DNA from 2 places in the Halonatronomonas betaini genome. Region 1 is predicted to be linked to the other one. Evidence: riboswitches for the same ligand, from Rfam matches in the RefSeq annotation. Region 1 holds a riboswitch; the other holds the start of a gene.
The links. A riboswitch is a leader RNA that binds a small molecule or an ion and turns the genes downstream of it on or off. The one in region 1 is predicted to bind cyclic di-GMP.
Positions count from the first base shown of each region.

Region 1 (4,053 bases):
CGCCCCAGAACCAGAATATCAATGAAGCACCAGCAAGAAATGGTCCAAAGGGCAACTTGCTTTTTCTACTCAATTCTCCTGAAAGAATACCAGGCAAACTCGCCAGAAGCCCTAACAATGCTCCAATAAAAATAGCTGCAAAAGCAGAAAGTGGTCCTAAAAAAGTTCCAACCATTGCCATTAATTTTATATCTCCGCCACCGAGGCCACCTTTACTTGCATAAGCTATAATTAACAGAAATCCTCCGGCTACTAAAAGCCCTAAAATCGCATTAAAAACAGTAATATCAGGCCTGAATATGCTTAATATAAGTCCTACAAATAATCCACCAATAGTTATACTATCTGGTAAGATCTGATGATCATAATCAATTAAAGTCAATACTATCAATATCGAAGACAAAATCAAGCCTGCTATCAAATTCATAATATTATAATATAATTGCAAATAATTAATAACAAACACTATGCCAGTAACAAGCTCAACTGCTGGATATCTTAAAGAGATTTTTGTATCACATGAACTGCATTTACCTTTTAAAACAATATAACTAATAACAGGTATTAACTCAATTGGGGATAGCCTATGATCACATTCAAGACAGTGAGAAGGCGGTTTAATAATTGATTTCCCCTCAGGAACCCGATAAATAACAACATTTAAAAAACTGCCTATAACCAATCCTAGTATAAAAATAATTAATATCATATAAAACCTTCCCATCAATTCAACTATTAATTTACTCTAAAGATAGATTTTCATCCAGATCATATCTAAAGCCATAAACATTTGAAATAACTAAATATTTGTCCTCTGCTTTTACTGAAAAAAGATAATCACCATCAACATTTTCATAAACATAAATATCAGATGAATCCCCTAAATAATTTACTATTTCAGCCAGTGCATCCGACTCTTTTTTAAATTCACTAATAAAATTATCTGTATTATCAAAATCAGGGTATTCGTCTTCTAAATAATTGTGACTTTCTATCTCTGTCATCACAGTTCTCATATTAACTCTAATAACTTCCATAGGAACCGGGTCAGCCAGGCCAATAACATTTGGGATTGCAATAGCAGCAATAGTGCCGACAATTAGAACAACGACTAAGAGTTCAACCAGGGTAAAGCCTTTATTGTTTAATAATAATTTTTTTTTAAGCAATGGCATCCCTCCATTAATATTACCAATAAGCTGTGTATTAAAGATACAGCTTATTGGTAATAATCATTTATAATTATAATAGATACTTAAGGAGTTAAATCAATCATCAGGAAAAGTTACTATATCAGTAGGTTCACTTTCAAATCCTGAAGAAATAGTTATTGTTTCAAAGTCACCGTCAAATTCAAAAACAGCCCAATAACCGGTAGTTTCTGAATCATCAGCTGCATTATTAGAATAAAACTTAAATGTTCCAAAATCCTCAGCTAAACCAATTAATTCTTTAAAGGTATCAGAGTCATCAAAATCATTTAGATCATCAGCATCTGTGATAGTCGGTAAATCACGTTCATTCTGAAGCCTAAAAGCTTCTATTTCTGTAGCTAAAGCTCTCATATTAGCTCTAACAACAGGTTCATCTGCCTCGTCAGTTAAATCTAAAATATTCGGTATAGCTATAGCTGCAAGCACACCAATAATAACAACAACGATTAATAATTCAATCAATGTAAAACCAGCATTGTTTCTTAATTTTCTCATTATAATTCCTCCTGTTTAATATTATTTTTTAATCACTATCTCAACTCCACTTTTCCCTGCTCCTGTTTTTTCGTGTTTTCACCTCCTACTCCATACTGTGTTAAAAATTTATCACAGCCGGTTGATATTTAAACCGACCTCGATAGAATCTGGCCGGTTGCACCACTGGCTCCAATCGGTCTCAGGGTGCCCAGGTGATCCAGACCGGTCTTCACAGCCTCCAAACTACTATATCTATCTATATTTATTAGATATCACAATTATATCATAATATTTTCGCCATAGTCAATAAGTCTCAATGATTCTAGGATGACGCAAAGAAATTTTAAATAGCTGTATATACACCAAATAATGGTAGTAAGACTGATGCAACTATACCGCCAACAACAATAGCAAGCATTACTATCAAGAATGGTTCTATCAAAGAGATACTTCCATCAATTGCAGCCTCTACCTCTACATCATAAAAATCAGAAAGTCTGTTTAACATCTCTTCCATATTACCAGTTTCTTCACCAACTTTTATCATCTGGATAACCATCGGTGGAAATTCTTCACTTTTGGCTAAAGGCTGAGACATGTTAACACCTTCTCTAACTCTTGACCTGGTTTCTATTAAGATATCAGCATAAACTTCATTTCCAACAACATCTTCAAGTACCGGCAGGGCATTCATTATATTTACTCCACTTTTCATTAATAGAGATAAAGTACTTGCAAACCTGGATATAGTTATTTTCATTATTAAATCGCCGACAACAGGTACTTTTAATATCAATTTATCAAAATTCCTTTTACCTCTTGGAGTGTTCTTGTACGATCTTATACCGAGTACAATCAATATAATACCAATCAACATTATCCACCAGTAACTATTTACAAAGTTGGTAACCCCAATTAATATAACAGTCGGTAAAGGCAGGTCTCCCCCAAGGCCAACTAGCATGTCTGTAATACTTGGTAGTACAAAACCAATTAAGATTAAAACAGCTATTAAGCCAACACCTAAAACAGCAGCCGGATAATACAGAGCTGATTTAACCTCTTTATTAATTTTATCTCTCCGTCGGTAATATTCTACCAGTTCTGCTAAAACCTCATCCAGCACACCACCTGTTTCACCTGCTTTTATCAAATGAATAAATAATGATGGAAAATAGTCAGGATGTTTCTTAAAGGCTTCAGTTAATGTTTCACCGGCTTCAACATCACTTATTACTTCACCTAGCATCTCTTTAACATGTTTCTTGTCCACCTGGTCTCTCATAATTTCAAGTGAACCAACCAGTGGTATTCCAGCAGCTATTAAAACTGAAAACTGCTGTGAAAAATAAGCCAGTTCAGCTATACTAAAACCATGTTCCCAAAATTTTAACTCTTCTAGCTCTATATTACCAAACAACCCGCCAGACTTTTCAGACTCTTTCTCACTTATCGAAACAATATAAAGTCCTCTATCCCTTAGCTGTCTGGCCACATCATCTCTGGCACCGGCACTTAGCTCACCGCCAACAAGTTCGCCATTCTTCCGCCTTGCCTGATAATTAAACTCTGGAGACATAGCCTGCCACCTCCTCTCTACATCATTCTCTCTCTAATATATTTTATATCATTACAGTAATGAACAACTGACTCTCTGGAGATTGTTCCCGAGTTATATAATTTAAGCAGGTAATTATCCATCGTTACCATATCCAGCTTGCCACCGGTCTGGATGGCAGAATATATCTGACTTGTCTTGCCCTCCCGGATAATATTCCTGATCGCCGCCGTTGCAATCATTATCTCAAATGATGCCACCCGGCCGCTCTCGTTCTTTCTCGGCATCAACTGCTGGGCTACAATGCCACTGATTACCGAGGCCAGCTGTATTCTTATCTGATCCTGCTGTCCTGGCGGGAAGACATCAATTATCCTGTCAATCGTCGCCGGCGCACTATTTGTATGGAGTGTTGCCAGGACCAGGTGACCGGTCTCGGCAGCCTCCAGGGCTATCTGTATGGTCTCTAGATCCCGCATCTCACCGACCAGGATAACGTCCGGGTCCTGCCGGAGGCATGAACGCAAGCCCCTGGCAAATGATGATGTATCATTGCCAACCTCCCGCTGGTGCACCAGGCTCTCATTATGCCTGTGCAGGTATTCAATCGGGTCCTCTAGAGTTATAACATGGGCATTTCTCGTATGATTTATCTCATTTATAATTGCAGCCTGGGTCGTCGATTTCCCACTCCCGGTCGGCCCGGTTGAAAGCACCAGACCCATCCGCTGTGATGCCAGCTTCTTTAAGACCTGGGGCAGGTTCATACTATCTATTGTCGGTATCTCCGATGGAATAATTCTC
Region 1 is NZ_JADPIE010000003.1:227,038-231,090, forward strand. Features, by position in the region: gene I0Q91_RS06545 (prepilin peptidase) at 1-709, opposite strand, end outside; gene I0Q91_RS06550 (prepilin-type N-terminal cleavage/methylation domain-containing protein) at 741-1,169, opposite strand; gene I0Q91_RS06555 (type II secretion system protein) at 1,269-1,709, opposite strand; cyclic di-GMP riboswitch class II at 1,853-1,940, opposite strand; gene I0Q91_RS06560 (type II secretion system F family protein) at 2,035-3,270, opposite strand; gene I0Q91_RS06565 (type IV pilus twitching motility protein PilT) at 3,288-4,053, opposite strand, start outside.

Region 2 (4,053 bases), on a different contig from region 1:
CTTAATCTCTATTTCTTCTTCTCCATTTTCCATTGAACTCCGGATAAGAGGAACTGTTAAAAGGGTTGTTATTAAGATAAGAAATAATATTTTAGATATAAATCCAGATTTCCTTTTAAGTTTAGTTAGGAATTTCATCATCTTTAACACTTCCTTCTTTTAATCTTGAAACTATATGGATTGTTCAAGGCTAAATTTGAGCATTATCTAATATTATATTAGTTATTTATTTTTGTATTTGCTAAAAATTCTTAGCAACATCTCCACCCAGGCCTGTCTGGCCTGTTCAATATTTAGCCCACAGGGGCCCTTAAGATAATCCCAGTTCTTTGGTGATAACGAAGATTCCAGGGCATAGATAAAGTTGGATTCTATATCAGTATCATCTAGAAAGATTTCAAAGTATTTTTTTAAGCCATCTCTGAGTGTCTGGCTCTTTAAAGTTTCGATTCGCTCCCTGACTTCAAGTGGCATTCCTCTTTCTGAGAGAAGATTTCTGATTGATGCGGTGAATTCATAGATATCGCTTAAATGGTTAACGTATCTGGTTATTACTTCCTCTATATTATCGGTTTTTATTGGAACTTCTGGCTCTGGAAACTTTTCTCTGATTTGATCTAGCTTGTAATGGTAGGCTTCTTCGATTAATTCATCTAAGTCATTAAAATAACGAAATATTGATCTCCTTGAAACGCCAGCTTCACTTGCTATTTCTCCTGTATCAGGCAGAGTTCTTTTTTCAGCAATTAAATTTAAAAAGGTTGACAGGACTTTTCTTTTATTCTGCTCCCGTCTTGATTTGCGGCCATCTGTGATTGTCTCTTTCTTAGGATCAACTGCTTTGCTCTCCATTTGATTACTCCCCTGTTCTTCATCAGAATTAATAGTCATATTTATTTCTCCTCCATATTATAAATATGTCACCTGTAATGACAATTTGATTTGTCACTACTAGTGACATAATGTTATCAAAGATTAGGCTGTCAGTCAAATAAGCCCCCAGCCCTGGTTAGACCTTCCTGGACCTTTCCGGTAAATATCACATAAATACAAAAAACCCTGACAGAAAACTGCCAGGGGTAATATTCATAAAGTCGTACTATACAAAATTATATAATTGTAATTGAAAGTGATTATATAAGTTTCTCAATCTGCTTGAGATAATTTCTGCTCTCACCATGCTCCTCATCAGGCTCAAGCCATTCTGGCCACCAGTGATTGGCAAGCAGATACATCTCACTTCCAGGAATATCATCAGTAAATAAGGCCATTAGCTCTCCATTTATAAAAAAGGCTACATAATCAGGTTGATAATCTATTCTGTATTCATTAAAATCAGCAGTTGGGTCAAAATCAAGCTTCCGCTGGACATAGTTAGTCCTAACTCCATCTTTCCAGATCACAAAATCAACCCGCCTGGAACCATCATTATATATCTCAATATCAATTTCATCATTTTTTTCAGCTACACCCTGATACATAAAGAAAGCTGTATAGGAACCGGCTGCATAATCTGTCTTTAGATTGGCAATATAACTGCCATAGCCTATTCTATCAACAGTTCTTTTCTGGCCACCATCAAAGTTATTCTCCGGGGAGACTAAGACCATACTATCGTCAGCTTCAACTACATTATCGGAAATTACTTCTCCTAGCCCTAATTCATGATTTGAAGCAATAAATTCACTCCAGCAGATAGCTTCTCTCTGGCCATTATTATAATTATCCCTGACTATTTCAGCCAGTTCATCTTCACTGAGATACTCATCGGTCAGATTATCCTGCCTTAAAATATCTGAGCTACTTGCTGAGCCACAACCTGTAAAAACTAAAATTATAACTAAAATATAAATAATAAATAAAAACTTCCTCATGTTATCCCTCCGGTAGCCGAACTACCCGTTTAGACGGGCATCTAGCTTTGCGACTCTGCCTCTCAGCAGGATTGCCTTTTTCAAGGATTTATTACTATTAATCTCATTTATCTTCTATAAGCATACCTTAGTATTAATATATATTAATCAATCAGCATTGTCAACTAAAAATCAACAGAAAACCCCTTTCTGATTTTAGCGAAAGGGGTTTAGCTATAATATATTAATAGTTAATCATTGAGAAAACTATATTATTGAAAGTCAAACTTTATAATATTTATCACTAGCTATTCAGCATCAGGCCGATTTACAGCAACAAAATCTCTCTCTGCAATATAATCGACTAATTCAGTAAAGTCCTCTTCTGACCAGTTATGATTCCTGCCTACTCCAGTCAATGAAAGCATTATCCATTGATCTTCTTCCATTAGATTTATTATAGCTTTGACACCATTTAAAGCAAGGTTATTAATATCTAAAGCCATAACTCTGTGCTGGTCACCGGCATTCATTGGAATCTCATTTACAGCTTTCCAATAACTGACTACAGTGGCTGGATAAACTTCAGCAATTAAATCTAAAGTATGATTTGTATAATTATCATGGGTTAGATAAGATCCATAAACTTCTGGAACTATTTCAGATAAAATCTGTTTTGACTCTTGGAGTTGTTCTAAAACCTCTTCATCACTAAGGAGGGCTAGATCCTGATAAACAAGGCCATGGGATCCAACACCCCAGCCAGCTTCATATAAATCAAGTAAATCTTCTTCTGTTAATTTACCAGGGCTTCCAATACTATTAGTTGCAACATAGACATCACCTCTATAATCATATCTACTCAAAATCGGATGAGCAGTTTCAATTACGGAAATATCGCCATCAGTAAATGCAAAGGTTACCATCTGCTCGGGCATGTCAGCACCACTTCCACCCATAGCTAAAACTAGACCTACAATTAAAATCACTACAGCAAATCTTCCCATTAGATATAAACTGGATAAACCTGATGGTATATACATATAAACGACCTCCTTCTAATTCAATGACCTTTATGCCAGACGACAAGTTTATTGTTCCGATATAACTCTATATAACCTGATTCGATAAAGATTACATTATCGATTATTAGCGATAGCCAGTAAAAGGGAATTCCAGCCAGGGCCGGTCTGATTCTCTTGTATTTTATAGCTCCCTTTAAAACCATAAATACTGTAAAGGAAAAATCAAATAATAGAAAATAAAAGATTGCTTGATATAAATAAATTCCGGTACTGCCCTGAATGGTCATTGTTATAAAACCTACGACTAAAAATATCCAGAGAAAATTGGACAAAAGATGGACAGTTGTTAAGGCTAATAGTTTTTTGTTTTTAGACAAGAGATCGCCTTTATACATTTTCAAACATTGAAAGAAGCCTCTGTACCAGCGCCTGATCTGATTTCTATAAGTCAACCAGTTGTCAGGATCTTTAGGATAACTGACTGCATCTTTAATAAATTTTACTCTATAGCCCTCTAGCTGGGCCTGGAAAGTTAAGGCTAAATCCTCAGCTATTGAATCTTCCGGGATATCAATTGATTTTAGTAACTCAGTCTTATAGATAGAAAAACAGCCGGAAACTACAAAGAGTGTGCCCCAGAAATTCTGAGTATTCTTAAAGAAGCCGATACCAAAGAGGTACTGGACAAGTCTAACTGATTCCCAGATACTACCTATATCCTGGGGAATGACAAAGCCGCAGGCTGAAAAGGTATTGTCATCATAGGTTGCCGGCACTATCTTTTCAATGGCGTCTTCTTTTAAAACAGTATCTGCATCCAGCATTACTAAAAGCTCAGTCTCTACAAATTTTAAGCCATATTTCTGTGCCTTTGCTTTCATTCCAGTCTGTACAGGGGTTCTCAGAACTCTTACACCGGAGAAACTTCCGGCGATCTCTCCAGTTCTATCAGATGAAGAATCATCAACGACTATTATCTCTTTAACAGGATAGGTCTGATCAAGAACACTTTTAACAGTAGCTCCAATCCAGTCCTCTTCATTATAAGCCGGTATCAAGACAGTAACTTCTGGCCTGTAATCAGTAGGCACCTGATTTTCAATTCTGATGCCTATTAATAGCAGAAAGATCTTGATAAATCTATATGAAGTCAATTTGTTTTTATATGAGACCAG
Region 2 is NZ_JADPIE010000006.1:23,403-27,455, forward strand. Features, by position in the region: gene I0Q91_RS10480 (efflux RND transporter periplasmic adaptor subunit) at 1-141, opposite strand, end outside; gene I0Q91_RS10485 (TetR/AcrR family transcriptional regulator) at 223-891, opposite strand; gene I0Q91_RS10490 (family 16 glycosylhydrolase) at 1,134-1,874, opposite strand; cyclic di-GMP riboswitch class I at 1,883-1,960, opposite strand; gene I0Q91_RS10495 (polysaccharide deacetylase family protein) at 2,162-2,896, opposite strand; gene I0Q91_RS10500 (glycosyltransferase family 2 protein) at 2,917-4,053, opposite strand, start outside.
Region 2: it holds a riboswitch for cyclic di-GMP, as region 1 does, so the genes downstream of both, I0Q91_RS10490 (family 16 glycosylhydrolase) here and I0Q91_RS06555 (type II secretion system protein) in region 1, are expected to answer to the same signal.